One region of the Microbacterium sp. ARD31 genome, then DNA from elsewhere that is predicted to be linked to it. Evidence: riboswitches for the same ligand, from Rfam matches in the RefSeq annotation. Region 1 holds a riboswitch; each other region holds the start of a gene.
The links. A riboswitch is a leader RNA that binds a small molecule or an ion and turns the genes downstream of it on or off. The one in region 1 is predicted to bind thiamine pyrophosphate.
Positions count from the first base shown of each region.

Region 2: another riboswitch for thiamine pyrophosphate. It lies ahead of Q9S36_RS17420 (ECF transporter S component); the one in region 1 lies ahead of Q9S36_RS15980 (ECF transporter S component).
Region 3: another riboswitch for thiamine pyrophosphate. It lies ahead of Q9S36_RS21635 (thiamine ABC transporter substrate-binding protein); the one in region 1 lies ahead of Q9S36_RS15980 (ECF transporter S component).
Region 4: another riboswitch for thiamine pyrophosphate. It lies ahead of thiE (thiamine phosphate synthase); the one in region 1 lies ahead of Q9S36_RS15980 (ECF transporter S component).

Region 1 covers NZ_JAUZVE010000005.1:57,721-61,305, forward strand. Annotated here, with positions in the region: gene Q9S36_RS15970 (DnaJ domain-containing protein) at 1-122, shown strand, start outside; gene Q9S36_RS15975 (D-alanyl-D-alanine carboxypeptidase) at 135-1,613, opposite strand; TPP riboswitch at 1,652-1,761, shown strand; gene Q9S36_RS15980 (ECF transporter S component) at 1,754-2,392, shown strand; gene Q9S36_RS15985 (ABC transporter ATP-binding protein) at 2,396-3,585, shown strand, end outside.
Region 2 covers NZ_JAUZVE010000006.1:53,011-56,595, reverse strand. Annotated here, with positions in the region: gene Q9S36_RS17430 (DnaJ domain-containing protein) at 1-415, shown strand, start outside; gene Q9S36_RS17425 (serine hydrolase) at 419-1,804, opposite strand; TPP riboswitch at 1,843-1,952, shown strand; gene Q9S36_RS17420 (ECF transporter S component) at 1,946-2,584, shown strand; gene Q9S36_RS17415 (ABC transporter ATP-binding protein) at 2,698-3,585, shown strand, end outside.
Region 3 covers NZ_JAUZVE010000009.1:44,527-48,111, reverse strand. Annotated here, with positions in the region: gene Q9S36_RS21650 (aldehyde dehydrogenase family protein) at 1-196, shown strand, start outside; gene Q9S36_RS21645 (GNAT family N-acetyltransferase) at 150-599, opposite strand; gene Q9S36_RS21640 (alpha/beta hydrolase) at 596-1,495, opposite strand; TPP riboswitch at 1,592-1,701, shown strand; gene Q9S36_RS21635 (thiamine ABC transporter substrate-binding protein) at 1,691-2,773, shown strand; gene Q9S36_RS21630 (iron ABC transporter permease) at 2,872-3,585, shown strand, end outside.
Region 4 covers NZ_JAUZVE010000069.1:13,700-17,284, reverse strand. Annotated here, with positions in the region: gene Q9S36_RS47370 (sulfatase) at 1-1,191, opposite strand, end outside; TPP riboswitch at 1,278-1,387, shown strand; gene thiE (thiamine phosphate synthase) at 1,381-1,974, shown strand; gene Q9S36_RS47360 (FAD-dependent oxidoreductase) at 1,974-3,014, shown strand; gene thiS (sulfur carrier protein ThiS) at 3,005-3,193, shown strand; gene thiG (thiazole synthase) at 3,190-3,585, shown strand, end outside.

The DNA.
Region 1 (3,585 bases):
TGGTGTCTCGCAGCGCGCTGTCCACCGTGCTGCGACGGGGGATCACCGGCGCCCGTGACGTGGGCGGCAACGAGGTCTTCGACATCCGCACGCGCCTCCAGCGCGCCGTCGTCTTCGTCTGAGCCGGCTCGCCGTCAGCCGTCGAGGCCGAACAGCTCGAGCGGGTGCGTCAGGCGCCACCACGCGCTCGGGTCGTCGACGTCGTCGGTCAGGACCAGATCGACGGTGGTGTCGTTGAGGGGCCCGTCGACGGTCAGGGTTCCGACCGTCGCGCCGTCGGCGCGCGCGTCCCCCAGATCGAAGGTCGTCGAGACGATCCCCGCCGCGCCGTTCCACAGCACCACGTCGGCGTCGGCGTCGGCCACGATCTCGACGCGCTCGCCCCACACGGTCTCGACGGTGCCGACGACCGAACCGGCGGCCACCGTCGGCTCGGTCTGCAGCTCGCGCTCGACGTCCGCGTACAGCGTGCGGGTGGCCGCGTTGCGGGCGTCGTCGTCGGCCTGGCCCAGAACGGCGGCGTAGACGCGGACGGGGGTGTCGTCGACGGTGATGTCCTTCGCCGACAGCAGGTTCCACGCGGCGAGCGTGCCCGTCTTGATCCCGACCACGCCCTCGTCCGCCAGCAGCGCGTTGGTGTTCTCGACGCGGCCGGCGCCGGGGAGCTCGATCACCCGCTGCGACACGATGTCGGCGATGACCGGATTCGCCATGGCCCTCTGCGCGAGGGTGATCAGCGCGGCGGGGCTCGCCCGGTTGCCGGCATCCATCCCCGTGGGCTCGACCACCGTGACACCGGGCACGCCGTGGGCGCGCAGCCATTCGTTCGCAGCATCGGCGAAGACCGCATCCGAGGGCCACAGGTTGCCCGCGAGCCGGTCGGCGTAGTTGTTCGCCGACCCGACGAGCATCCCCGCCAGCAGCTGTCGCTGGGTGAGGACGCCGTCGACCGGGACGTCGAGGGCCGACTCGCCCCGGGAGCGGTAGTTCCAGTAGTCCACCGAGTCGGCGTAGGTGAACCGGAACTCCGGTCCGTCCTCGCCGGCCGGAAGCGGCATCTCGTCGAGGACCACCAGGGCGGTGACGACCTTGGTGATGCTGGCGATGGCGTCCGCGGTGTCCCCGGATGACGTGGTCCCGTCCGCGGCAGCGGGAGACACCACGGTGCCTCCCGCGCCCGCCACGGCGACGGCGGCGCTTCCCTCGCTCGGCCAGCTGAGCTCGGCCGCGGCCGCCGGGACCGGGGCGACCTCGACGTCGGCGATGGTGGGCTCGACGGCCGACAGCGGCCACAGCAGGGTGGTCGCGGTGTAGACGAGGGCGACGAGCACGGCGATCGCCAGCGGCACCAGCACCCCGGCCCGCAGGGGCGACCGCCACGGCGGACGATCCAGCAGTCCCGACGCGACGAGGGTGGGCGTGGTGATGGGTCGGGGCGTGACCGTGCGATCGTCGAGCCACGTCAGGGCGATGCGCCCCGAGGTCGAGACCACCGGCCCCCCGTCGCCGGTCGCGCCGGTCGCGGCATCCGGGTCTTCGTCCGCCGGCCACTCCGCCTGGTTCTGTGCGCGCGCGTCACGGCGCGACAGCAGGGAGGCGTCATCGACGGTCACGCGACAAAACTACCGCTCCCGTACGCCGGTATACTCATCGCCACAACCACGGGAGTCCGGTGAGCCGGGCTGAGAGGAAGCGATCCACGCTTCGACCGTCGAACCTGATCCGGATCATGCCGGCGCAGGGAGGAGAGAAGATGCACACGTCCACGTCCGCATCCACCGCCGAGAAGGCGACCACCGCTGGGAAGCGGAGCCTGCGTTGGCGCGTCGTCGACATCGTCGTCGCCAGCGTCATCGGCGTCGCTTCGGGCCTGATCTTCCTGGCCTGGAACGTCGGATACCTCGGGCCCAGCGCACTGCTCGAACCGCTGCTGCCCGGCCTGCAGGGTCTGCTCGACGGTCCGTGGCTGTTCGCCGGAGTGCTCGGCGCGCTGATCATCCGCAAGCCCGGTGCCGCGATCTACACCGAGACCCTCGCCGCCGTCGTGTCGGCGCTCGTCGGCAACCAATGGGGCGGCTTCCTCACCATCGAGGCCGGCCTCGTGCAGGGGCTCGGCGCCGAGCTGATCTTCCTGCTCTTCCTGTACAAGCGCTGGAGCCTGCCGGTGGCCGTCCTCGCGGGCGCGGGTGCGGCGCTCGCCGGCGGCATCAACAACCTGGTGCTGTGGTACGCCGGCGCGGACACCACCTTCACCCTCGTGTACCTCGCCTCGACCATCGTCTCGGGAGCGGTCATCGCCGGTGCCCTCTCGTGGCTGCTGGCGCGCGGGATCGCCGCCACCGGCGCGCTCGACCGGTTCGCGTCGGGGCGCGATGTGCGCGCCCGTGTCTGACGCGTGAACACCGCCGGGCTCCGCGCGGCCGCCGTCCAGGCGCGAGGGTGGGGCTGGCGGCACGCGTCGCGGCGCGCGTGGGCGGTGAGCGGTGTCGACCTCACCATCGAGCCGGGGGAGCGCGTGCTGCTGCTGGGCGCCTCGGGGGCCGGCAAGTCGACGCTGCTGCACGGCCTCGCCGGCGTGCTCGGAGGCGACGAGGAGGGTGAGCAGGCGGGCGAGCTCCTCATCGACGGGATGCCGGCCTCCGGCGCCCGCGGGCGCGCCGGGCTCGTCCTTCAGGACCCCGATTCGCAGGTCATCCTCGCGCGCGTCGGCGACGATGTGGCCTTCGGGTGCGAGAACCTCGGCGTCCCGCGGGAGGAGATCTGGCCGCGGGTGCGTCACGCGCTCGACGCCGTCGGTCTCGACGTGCCCCTCGACCGGCCGACGAAGGCGCTGTCCGGCGGTCAGAAGCAGCGCCTCGCGCTCGCCGGAGTCCTCGCCATGCGCCCCGGGCTCGTGCTGCTGGACGAGCCGACCGCCAACCTCGATCCGCACGGCGTCGTCGAGGTGCGGGAGGCCGTGCGGGCGATGCTCGATGCCCACCCGGCAACCCTCGTGGTGGTCGAGCACCGCGTCGAGGTGTGGCTGCCGCTGATCGACCGCGTGATCGTCCTCGGTGCCGGAGGCGGTGGCATGGTCGCGGACGGCACGCCGGATCAGGTGCTGCGCGGAGAGGGGCCGCGGCTGGCCGAAGCCGGGGTCTGGGTGCCCGGCATCCGCCCCCCGCTTCCGCCGCCGCCCGCCCGCGCGCCCGGCGAGCCCTTGCTGGTGGCCCGTGACCTGGCCGTCCAGCGGGTGACCGGAAGGCCTGTCGCCTCGGGGATCGACGTCACCGTCGACGCGGGCTCCGCGCTGGCGATCACCGGACCCAACGGCGCGGGCAAGTCCACGCTCGGCCTCACCCTCGCCGGACTCATCGCCCCGGCATCCGGGGACGTGTCGGCGGCGGGCGCGCTGGGCGACGGCGTCGCGGCGGCTCCCATCCGGTGGTCTTCCCGCCAGCTGCTCACGCGCATCGGCACCGTGTTCCAAGACCCGGAGCACCAGCTGCTGACGACGACGGTGCGCGCCGAGCTCGAAGTGGGTCCCCGCGCGCTCGGGCTCGACGCGGACGAGACGTCGCGCCGCGTGGACGAGCTTCTCGAGCG
Region 2 (3,585 bases), on a different contig from region 1:
CGTGGCGGCCGATGCGCGGAACCCGGACGTGAAGCTCGACCACATCGTGCTGGGGCCGAGCGGCCTCTACGCCGTGCTGTCGGAGGACTTCGGCGCGCCGGTGCGCACCCGCCGCGGCGAGCTCGAGGGCGACGCGGTCGTCGGCGCTCCCGTCGCGCAGCTCGTGCTCGCGGCGCGCGCGCTCGGCCGTGCGGCGAAGGTGCGGTTCAGCGCCGCGCTCGTCGTCCTCCCCGACGACGACGTCACGACGGCGGTGGAGGAACTCGGCAAGGTGAAGGGTCTGCCCGTCGCCGTCGTCGCCCGCAGCGTCCTCGCGACGGTCCTCCGCCGCGGCGTCAGCGGTGCGCGCGACATCGGCGGCAACGAGCTCTTCGACGTGCGGACGCGACTGCAGCAGACCGTCCGCTTCGCCTGAGTCTCAGTCGCCGCCGCGCACGAGCTGCATCGGGTGCGTGAGGCGCCACCACGGGTCGGGGCCGGAGATCGCGGTCTTCACGCTCACCGGCACCTCGACCTGGTCGGCCGGCCCCGAGAGGACGAGCGTGCCCGCATCCGCTCCGGCCGCGGCATCCGCCTCGATGTCGAAGGATGCCTCGGCCGTTGCCGTCGCACCGTTCCACAGGTGCAGCTCGGCGTCCTCGTCGGTGACGAGCGTGGTCTTCGCGCCCCAGGCCGTGGTGACCTCGGCGACCACCGTGCCGGCGGGGAGGGTGGAGGTGACGGACGCCTCCTGCGCGACGGCGTCGAGCAGGGCTTCGGTATCGTCGACGCGGGCGCCGTCCGTCGGCGCGCCGGCCACGGAGGCGAACAGGGCCGTGGGGCCGCCGCCGAGGTCGACCGTCCGCGCGGCGACGAGGTTGTAGTAGCCCGCGTAGCTGCCGGTCTTCAGACCCACGACGCCGTCGGTGCCGAGCAGGGCGTTGGTGTTCTCGAACTCGCCCGCGCCGGGCAGCTCCGCGGTCTCCGTGGCGACGATCTCGGCGATCACAGGGTTGGCGAGCGCCTTCTCGGCGAGGGCGACCATGGCCGCCGGGGTGGCGACGTTGCCGCGGTCGTAGCCGGAGGCATCCGTCACCGTGATGCCGTCGAGCCCGTTCTCGGCGAGCCACGCATTCGCGGCGGTTACGTACTCCTCGACGGACCCGAACGCGTCGGTCGCGAGACGGTCGGCGTAGTTGCTGGCCGAGGCGATGAGCATGCCCTGGAGCATCTGGTACTGGGTCAGCGAGCCATCGTCGGGGACGTTGAGCGCCGACTGGTTCTGCCCGACGTAGTCCCAGTACTCCAGGCGGTCGGCGTACGTGAACGCGTACTCGGGACCCTGCTCGCCGGCGGCGAGCGGCGCCTGGTCGAGGATGACGAGGGCGGTCACCAGCTTGGTCGTGCTCGCCATCTGCGCCGGCGTCTCGGACGAGGCCGCGGCAGCGAACCCGGTGATGCCGACGGCGGATTCGCCCTCGGCGGGCCACGCGATCGCGCTCGGCGCCCCCGTCAGGGCGGCGGCGTCGGTCGTCGTCGCCGAGGGCGTCACGTTGTTCAGGGGCCAGAGCAGCATGGCGCTCGTGTAGGCCGTCACGACCGCCAGGACGGCGAGGGCCGGGATGCCGAGGACGGCGAGCGGGATGCCGCGCCGCCGACGCTCGGGCGGCAGCAGTTCGAAGGTCGCGGGCTGAGCCTGGGAGGCGCTCACCGGACGCCCCTCCTCGTCGACCCACCCGAGCGCACGGTGATCGGCGGCAGGGGAGGCAGGCGTCGCACCGCGCCGGCGTCGGCGCGTGCGGGAATCGGCGTCGTCCACGGTCACCGGACAACGGTAGCGCGCTCTCCCTGTGGCTATACTCGACGCACAACCACGGGAGTCCGGTGAGCCGGGCTGAGAGGAAGCGATCCACGCTTCGACCGTCGAACCTGATCCGGATCATGCCGGCGCAGGGAGGAGAGAGAAATGCACGCTGTCGCGTCCACGTCCGAGACCCGGACCACCACGTCGCCGAACCGCTACCGCTGGCGTGTCGTCGACATCGTCGTCGCCGCCGTCCTCGGCGTCGCGGTGGGCCTGCTGTTCTGGTTCTGGAACGGGGTCGGTTACGGCTGGTTCGAGGTGATGGATGCCGCGACCCCCGGCCTCGGCGGCTTCGCCGTCGGCATCTGGCTCATCGGCGGTGTCATCGGCGGTCTCGTGATCCGAAAGCCCGGCGCCGCGCTGCTCGTCGAGGTCGTCGCTGCGGCCGTCTCGGCCACGATCGGCAACATCTGGGGCCCGTCGACGCTGCTGTCGGGCCTCGTCCAGGGCCTCGGCGCCGAGCTCATCTTCGCGGTGTTCCTCTACCGCCGCTTCGGCATCGGTGTGGCCGCGCTCGCCGGCGTCGGCGCGGGCGTCGCCGCGTGGATCTTCGAACTGTTCTTCGGCTCGACCCCGAACATCCTGAAGACGCTCGAGTTCAACCTCATCTACCTCGGCACGATCATCGTCTCGGGCGTCGTGCTCGCCGGCGTCGTGGGCTGGCTGCTCGTCCGGGCTCTCGCGAAGACCGGTGCCCTCAGCCGGTTCGCCGCGGGTCGAGAACAGGCGGACGAGGTCTGACCACCGGGTCCCGCCCGGCCGGACTCCGCGCACGCGGCTGGGGGTGGCGCTACGCGGGCCGCCGCCGACCGGCCGTCGCGGACGTCGACCTCGACATCGCCCCCGGCGAGCGGGTGCTCCTGCTCGGTGCATCGGGCGCGGGCAAGTCGACGCTCCTGGCGGGGATGGCGGGGCTGCTCGGCGGTGACGAGGACGGCGAGGCGTCGGGTCGGATGACGATCGACGGCGCCGACCCGAGCACGCAGCGCGGCCGTGTCGGCCTCGTGCTGCAGGATCCCGACGCCGGGGTCGTGCTCTCCCGTGTCGGCGACGACGTGGCATTCGGTTGCGAGAACCTCGGCGTCCCGCCCGAACGCATCCCGGTGCGGGTGCGCGCCGCGCTCGACGCCGTCGGGCTCGACGTCCCGCTCGACCGCGAGACCGCGCGGCTCTCGGGCGGCCAGAAGCAGCGCCTCGCGATCGCGGGCGCCCTCGCGATGGACGCGGGTCTGCTGCTGCTCGACGAGCCGACCGCCAACCTCGACCCCGTCGGGGTCCGCGAGGTGCGCGCCGCGGTCGGACGGGCGGTGGAGGCCACGGGCGCCACCCTCGTCGTGATCGAGCACCGGACGGACGTGTGGGTCGACCTCATGACGCGGGTCGTGGTCCTCGACGCCGAAGGGGGTCTGCTCGCGGACGGAACACCCGCCGAAGTGTTCACCCGTCACGCGGCGACCCTGCTCGCGGCCGGGGTCTGGCTGCCGGGTCACCCCGTCGACCTGCCCGCGCTGCCGGCCGTGACGGCGGACGTCCCCGCCGCCCTCCGGGCGAGGGGGCTGGCCGTCTCACGGGACGGGCGGACGCCGGTGCGCGAGGGACTGGACCTCGAGGTGGCGGCGGGGGCGGCATCCGTCATCACCGGACCCAACGGCGTCGGCAAGTCGACCCTCGCGCTGACCGTCGCGGGGCTCCTGCCGGAGTTCGCCGGGACCGTCGAGGCGGGCACCGTGCCCGCGGGGCGT
Region 3 (3,585 bases), on a different contig from region 1:
CTACGTCGCGCTGGCGGAGTCGGAGGGCGCCGACGTCGCCCGCGGTGGCCGGGCGCTGGACCGTCCCGGCTGGTGGGTCCCGCCGACCGTCATCGGCGGCGTGGCCCGCGACTCCCGGCTGGTCACCGAGGAGCTGCTCGGGCCGGTGCTCATGGTCGTGACGGAGTCCCGGACCTCGCCATCGGCACGTGCATGACTCCGTCGTCGTCGAACTCGGGTCCGTTGACCTCGAAGCCGTAGCCGCGGTAGAGCCCGGTCATCCCGGTCTGGGCGTCGAGGTGGACGTCGCGGTCGCCGCACTCCTCGAGGGCGCGCTCCATCAGGCGGTGGGCCAGACCGCGGCCCCGGGCGTCCGGCGCGACGACGACCCGGCCGATGCGCGCCCGGTCCCCGTCGTCGAGGACGCGCAGGCAGCCGACGAGCCGGTCGTCCTCGAGCAGCAGCACGTGGCGGGTCGCGGCCTCGAGGTCGCGGCCGTCGAGGTCGGGGTAGGCGCAGTGCTGCTCGACGACGAACACCTGCTGGCGCAGCCGCCACACGTCGTACGCCAGCCGCGTCGGCAGCTCGTCGAACCGGACGCACCGCACCTGCAGGCTCATCGCAGGAACTCCACGACCTGGGCGAACGCGCGCCGGGCCTCGGGTGCGAAGGGCAGCAGCCCGTAGACGTGGATCAGGTCCGGCTCCTCGATCGCCGTCAGGTCCCAGCCGGCCTCGCCGGCGCGCTGCCTGAGCAGCCGGCAGCCCGGGAAGAGCAGGTCGCGCGTGCCGTAGAGCACCAGCGCCCGCGGCAGGCCGGCCAGCTCGCCGAGGGCGGGGGAGACCTCAGGCCGCCCCAGGTCCTGCGACGTGCCGGCCCACCACCCGGCGTACGCCTGCAGCTTGCCGATGAACAGCCACGGGTCGATCGCATCGACGTCGTGCGTCTCGGGGGTCGAGGTGGTGAGGTCGACCCACGGCGCGTGCATCACGAGGTGGCTGGCCGGGGTGAGCCCGCGGTCGCGGACGGACTGGGCCACTGCCAGTGCCAGGCCGCCGCCGGCGGAGTCGCCGGCGAGGACGACCCCGCCCTCGCGCCCCGCCCAGCGGGCGACGTCGTCGACGAGCGCGTCGTGGGAGTCGCGCCAGGTGTGCTCGGGCGCGAGCGGGTAGTCCGGCATGACGACCCGCGCCCCGATCGCGTCGGCGAGCCGGGTGGCGTACCGGACGTGGAAGGCGTCGATGGGCGCCATGAACGCCCCGCCGTGGACGTAGTACAGGGTCCGCACCGGCCGTCGCGTGCGTGGTGTCAGGACGTGGCACGGGAAGCCGATGTCGGTGACCGTGGCGTCCCACCGCTTCGCGAAGCCGGGCGTGACGCGGGTCGGGAGCGCGCGGTCGAGGGTGCGGTGCCAGGCCTCGACCCGGGCTCGCTCCGCGGGCTCGCTGTCGAGCTCGCGGGACCTGCGGATCTTCGGGACGAGGGTGGCCAGCAGGTCGTGGCGGCGGCTCGGCATGCCCCCGACCCTAGAGGTGCTCGAGCGGACACTTGGCCGCTCGACGCGCGCCATGCCCTACGTCGGGCGGCCACAGAGGTGTCCTAGTACGCTGGCGCCAGAAGACAGGGGAGCACGTGCAGGCGTGCTGAGAGTGCGGACCAGCCGCAGACCCTCCGAACCTGATCCGGTTAGCACCGGCGATAGGGAGTCACCATGCACCAACGTGTCCGCGCTGCACTCACCACCGCGGCCGCCGCCGTCACGCTCGCGGGGTGCAGCCTCGCCGGAGGCGGCTCGGACGAGTCCGCGAGCGAGACCACCGCGAGCCCCAGCGGCTCCACCGGAGGCGCCGGCGGGACGGTCGTCCTGGCCACGCACGAGTCCTTCCACCTGCCGAAGCGGCTGGTCAGGGCGTTCGAGGACGAGAGCGGTTACACCCTCGAGGTGCGCGCCGCCGGTGACGCCGGCACCCTCGCCACCAAGCTCAGCCTGACCGCCGACAACCCGATCGCCGACGCCGCCTTCGGCGTCGACAACACCTTCGCCTCGCGACCGCTGGGGGAGGGCGCCTTCGCCGAGGTCTCGCCGACGACGCAGCCGCCCGTCGAGTACGCCCTGCCCGACGGCTCCGACCGGCTCGTCCCGGTCGACTCGGCGAGCGTGTGCGTGAACGTCGACACCGCCTGGTTCGACCGGGAGGGGCTCGAGCCGCCCCGGACGCTCGAGGACCTCGCCGACCCGGCGTACCAGGACCTGTTCGTCACCCCCGGCGCCTCGACGAGCAGCCCCGGGATGGCGTTCTTCCTCGCGACCGTCGCTGCCTTCGGCGACGATTGGCAGTCCTACTGGACCGACCTGCTCGACAACGGCACCAAGGTCGTCGACGGCTGGGAGGACGCCTACTACGGCGACTTCACCGCCGGCTCCGACAACGGCACGCGTCCGATCGTGGTGTCCTACGACTCCTCGCCCGCCTTCACGGTCTCCGGGGGGCGGAGCACGACGGCGGCGCTGCTCGACACCTGCTTCCGCCAGGTCGAGTACGCCGGCGTGCTCGAGGGTGCCGACAACCCGGAAGGTGCGGCCGCCCTGGTCGACTGGCTGCTCAGCGACGAGGTGCAGAGCGCGCTGCCGGAGTCGATGTACGTCTTCCCGGTCATGCCCGGCGCGACGATCCCCGAGGACTGGGCCGCCTTCGCCGAGCAGCCCGAGGACCCCTACGAGGTCGACCCCGCCGAGATCGCGGCCAACCGCGAGCAGTGGCTGACGGAGTGGACGGACGTCATCTCGCGATGAGAGGTCTCGAGGCTCGCTCCGCTCGCACCTCGACCACCGGGGCGCTCGGTGGTTGAGGTGCGAGGAGCGCCAGCGACGAGCCTCGAAACCCCACTCCCATGAGGCGGGTCGCCGGCCTCCTTCTCCTGGCCGCCGGCCCGGTGCTGGTGCTGGGCGTGCTGTTCGTGCTGCCGGTGACCGGGATGGTCTCCGAGGGCTTCGTGGTCGACGGCCGCTTCGCGCCGGGCGAGGTCCTCGAGGTGCTGACCCGGCCGCGGGTGCACCGGGTCGCCTGGTTCACCGTGTGGTCCTCGGCGGTCGCGACGCTCGTCGCCGTCGTGCTGGGCCTGCCGGCGGCGTACGCCCTGCACCGGCTCGCGCTGCCCGGTCGCGCGGCGGTGCGGGCGGCGCTGCTCGTGCCGTTCGTCCTGCCGACCGTCGTGGTGGGCGTGGCGTTCCGCCAGCTCCTGGGGGAGGGCGGGCCGCTCGGCTTCCTCGGCCTCGACGGCACGCCGGTCGCGATCGTGTGCGGCCTGGTCTTCTTCAACGTCGCCGTCGTGATCCGGACGGTCGGCGTCGCGTGGGAGTCGCTGGACCCGCGGCCGGGGCAGGCGGCGGCCGCCCTGGGCGCCACGCCGTGGCAGGTGCTGCGGACGGTGACCCTGCCGGCGCTGCGCCCTGCGATCGTCGGTGCGGCCAGCGTCGTGTTCCTCTTCTGCGCGACCGCGTTCGGCATCGTGCTGACCCTGGGCGGGGTGCGCCACGCGACAGTCGAGACCGAGATCTACCTGCTGACCACGACGGTCTTCGACCTGCAGGCGGCCGCCGCCCTG
Region 4 (3,585 bases), on a different contig from region 1:
GGTGACATCCACGTCGCGCAGGCTGGTGAGCTGGTGCGGGTCGCGCTCGAGGTCGTACAGCTCCCACTCCCCGGTGCCGGCGTGCTCGATGTAGGCACGGGAGCCCTCGCGGAGCAGCGCCCAGTCGAGGTTGGTGTTCTCGATGATCAGGCGGCGCCGCCAGCTGGACCAGTCGCCGGACCGGAGAGGGCCGAGCATCGAGCGGCCGTCGAGCTCGCGTCCGTCGTCCGGGTCCAGGCCGGCGATGTCGAGGGTGGTGGGCATGAGGTCGACCTGGGAGACCAGCGCGTCGACCGTGCGCGGCTCGACGCCGGGTCCGCGCGCGGCGAAGGGGATGCCGGCCGCCTCCTCGTAGGGCTGCGACTTGTGGAGCAGCCGGTGCTCGCCGAGGAGGTAGCCGTTGTCGGAGACGAAGAAGATCCACGTCCTGCGGAGCTGGCCGGTCCGTCGCAGCACGTCGAGGATCCGACCGACCTGGTCGTCGACGTCCTGGAGCTCCTCGAGCTTGCCCTCGTAGATCTTGCGCATCCGGCGACGCTCCTGCTTCGGCAGGTCGCGCAGCCACGTGGGCTTGTCGCTCATGTCGGCCTCGTTGAACGCCGGCGGGTCCCACTCGACGTCGTCGAAGTCGTCGGCGTGCTCGGGGCTCGGCGTGTAGGGGCCGTGCGGGGCGGTGGGGGAGTACACCGCGAACCACGGCCCGGTGTCCTGGTGGCGACGGATGAAGCGGCGCAGCCGCTTGCCGGCGAACTGGTCGAACCCCCGCTGCGACTCGACGCGCCGGACCGTGCCGTCGACGTTGACGCGTGGGTCGTCGATCATGCCGTCGAGCAGCGCCACCCAGCGGTCCCAGCCGGGGGCGACGTAGGTCGGGTCCAGGCCGAGGCCGTTCATGTACTTCCCGAAGTAGCCGGTGCTGTAGCCGGCGCCCTGCAGCCTGGTCGCCGCGGTGTCCCGGTCGTGCCCCTGCCCGACGAAGGGCTGGTGGGTCATGTTGCTGTCGCAGCCGTGGTTGTGGGGGTAGCGGCTGGTGAGGATCGAGGCGCGCGCCGGCCCGCACAGCGGCATCGCGCTGTAGCCGCGACGGAAGTGCACCCCCTTGCGGACCAGCCGCCTCCACGTGCGGTCCATCGACCGCAGGGTCGAGCGCATCTGGTCGTCGGTGACGATCCACAGCACGTTGTCGGCCACGCGCCCACCCTACGCACGCCGCACACCCGGTCGCCTGCCTCGACGGCACCAGCGCGACCTCGGCCGACGACCTCTGCTAGCGTCGTCGCCGTCCACACGGGAGTCCGCGGCAGCGGGCTGAGAGGGAGCTGGAGCCGCTCCGACCGTCGTACCTGATCCGGGTCATGCCGGCGAAGGAAGTGATTCCACGTGTTGTCGACGCGCATCTTCTGCCTGGTCTCCTCGACCGACGACCTGTCCCTGCTCGGCGACCTGGCCGAGGCCGGGATCGACGGGTTCCAGGTCCGCGACAAGGTGGCCACCACCCGTGAGCTCGTCGAGCTCACGCGGGTCGTGATCGGCGCGGTCCGCCCGTTCGGCGCCACCGTCGTCGTCGACGACCGGCTGGACGTCGCCCTGGCGACGGAGGCCGACGGGGTCCACCTCGGGGCCGACGACCTCCCGGTCGCGCTGGCCGTCGCGGCCGCGCCGCACCTGCTCGTCGGAGCGACCTGTCGCGACCGCGGCGACGTCGAGCGGGCCGCCGCGGCAGGGGCGGCGTACGCCGGGTTCGGACCCGTGTTCGCCACGTCCAGCAAGGCCGGGCTCCCGCCCGCGCTCGGGGTGCCCGCCGTCGCCGCTGCGAGCGGCGTGCTGCCGCTGGTGGCCATCGGCGGCATCGAGACCGGCCGGGTGCGTCCGGTGGTCGACGCGGGTGCCCACGGCGTGGCGGTGATCGGTGCCATCTGGCGCGCACCTGATCCCGTCGCCGCAGCGAAGGAGCTGGTGCAGGAGCTCGGCTGATGCGCGTCCACGTCCTCGGCGCCGGCATCGTCGGCCTCGCCTGCGCCGACGAGCTGCTCGCCCGCGGCCACGACGTCACCGTCGTCGACCCGGCACCTGGGAGCGGTGCCTCGGCCGTCGCCGCCGGGATGCTGTCACCGGCGGGGGAGGCCTGGTTCGGAGAGGCCGACGTGCTGGGGCTCGGGCTGGCCAGCGCGGCCCTCTGGCCGGCGTACGCCGCCGGGCTGGGCGTGACCCTCCACGAGCACGGGACCCTCGTGGTCGGGTACGACGCCGGTGACGGCCAGGACGTCGAGCGGCACGCCGAGGTGCTGGCGCGGCACGGCATCCCGGTCGACCTGCTGGGGCACGCGGAGGTCCGCGGCCTCGAGCCGGGGATCGGACGCACGTCACGCGGGATCCGGCTCGACGACCGGGCGGTCGACCCCCGGGCGGTGGTCGCCAGCCTGCTCGCCCGGCTGCGCGGCCGGGTCCGGGACCGCCTGCCGGCGGCACGTCCGGACGCGACGGTGGTCGCCACCGGAGCCTTGCTTCCCGAGCCGTGGACCGGTCTGGTCCGAGGCGTGCGCGGGGAGGTCGTCCGGCTCCGGACCACCGTGCCGCCGCGCCACGTGGTCCGGGGCTGGGTCGCGGGCGAGCCGGTCTACCTCGTGCCGCGCGCGGACGGGGAGGTGGTGGTCGGGGCCACGGTCGAGGAGCACGACGAGCCGCCGGCGGCGACCGCGGGCGGCGTCCTCCGGCTGCTCCGCCCCGCACGCGTGCTGCTGCCCGCGCTCGACCGGGCCGAGGTGCTCGCGTGCGAGGCCCGGGACCGGCCGGCGACGCGCGACCACCTGCCCCTGGTCGGCCCGACTGACGACCCGCGCACCTGGCTCGCGGCCGGCCACTTCCGCCACGGAGTCCTGCTCGCCCCGCTGACGGCCCGGCTCCTCGCCGACGCCCTCGAGGGCGCGGCCCCCGACCCGGCCGTCGACCCCCGACGGTTCCTGACCGCTAACCACCCCACCACCACGACCACCGGAGGCATGCCATGCGCCTGACCCTCAACGGCGTCCCCCTGGACGCCGACGCCCGGACCCTGCAGGACCTGCTCGGCCCCCTCCCGAGCGGGCACGCAGCCGTCGTCAACCACGAGGTCGTGCCGCGCGCCGAGCACGCCAGCAGGCTGCTCGCCGACGGCGACGTCGTCGAGCTCGTCACGGCGGTGGCCGGCGGATGACCGAGCGGACGAGCGACCTCGTGATCGGCGGGCGCACCCTGTCGTCGCGGCTGTTGCTCGGCACTGGGGGCCTGCCGCGACCGGACTTGGTCGACCCGGTCCTCGACGCGGCCCGGCCCGGAGTGGTGACCGTCAGCGTGCGGCGGACGTCGAGCACCGCACCGGGCGGGCTCCTCGCGGCGCTCTGCGACCGCGGGGTCCCGGTGTTGCCGAACACCGCCGGCTGCCTGTCGGCCCGCGAGGCCGTGCTGACCGCCGAGACGGCGCGCGAGGCGCTGGCCACGGACTGGGTGAAGCTGGAGGTGATCGGCGACGAGGTGAGCCTGCTGCCCGACGCCGTCGAGCTGGTCGCGGCAGCGGCGGAGCTCGTCGCGCGCGGCTTCACGGTCCTG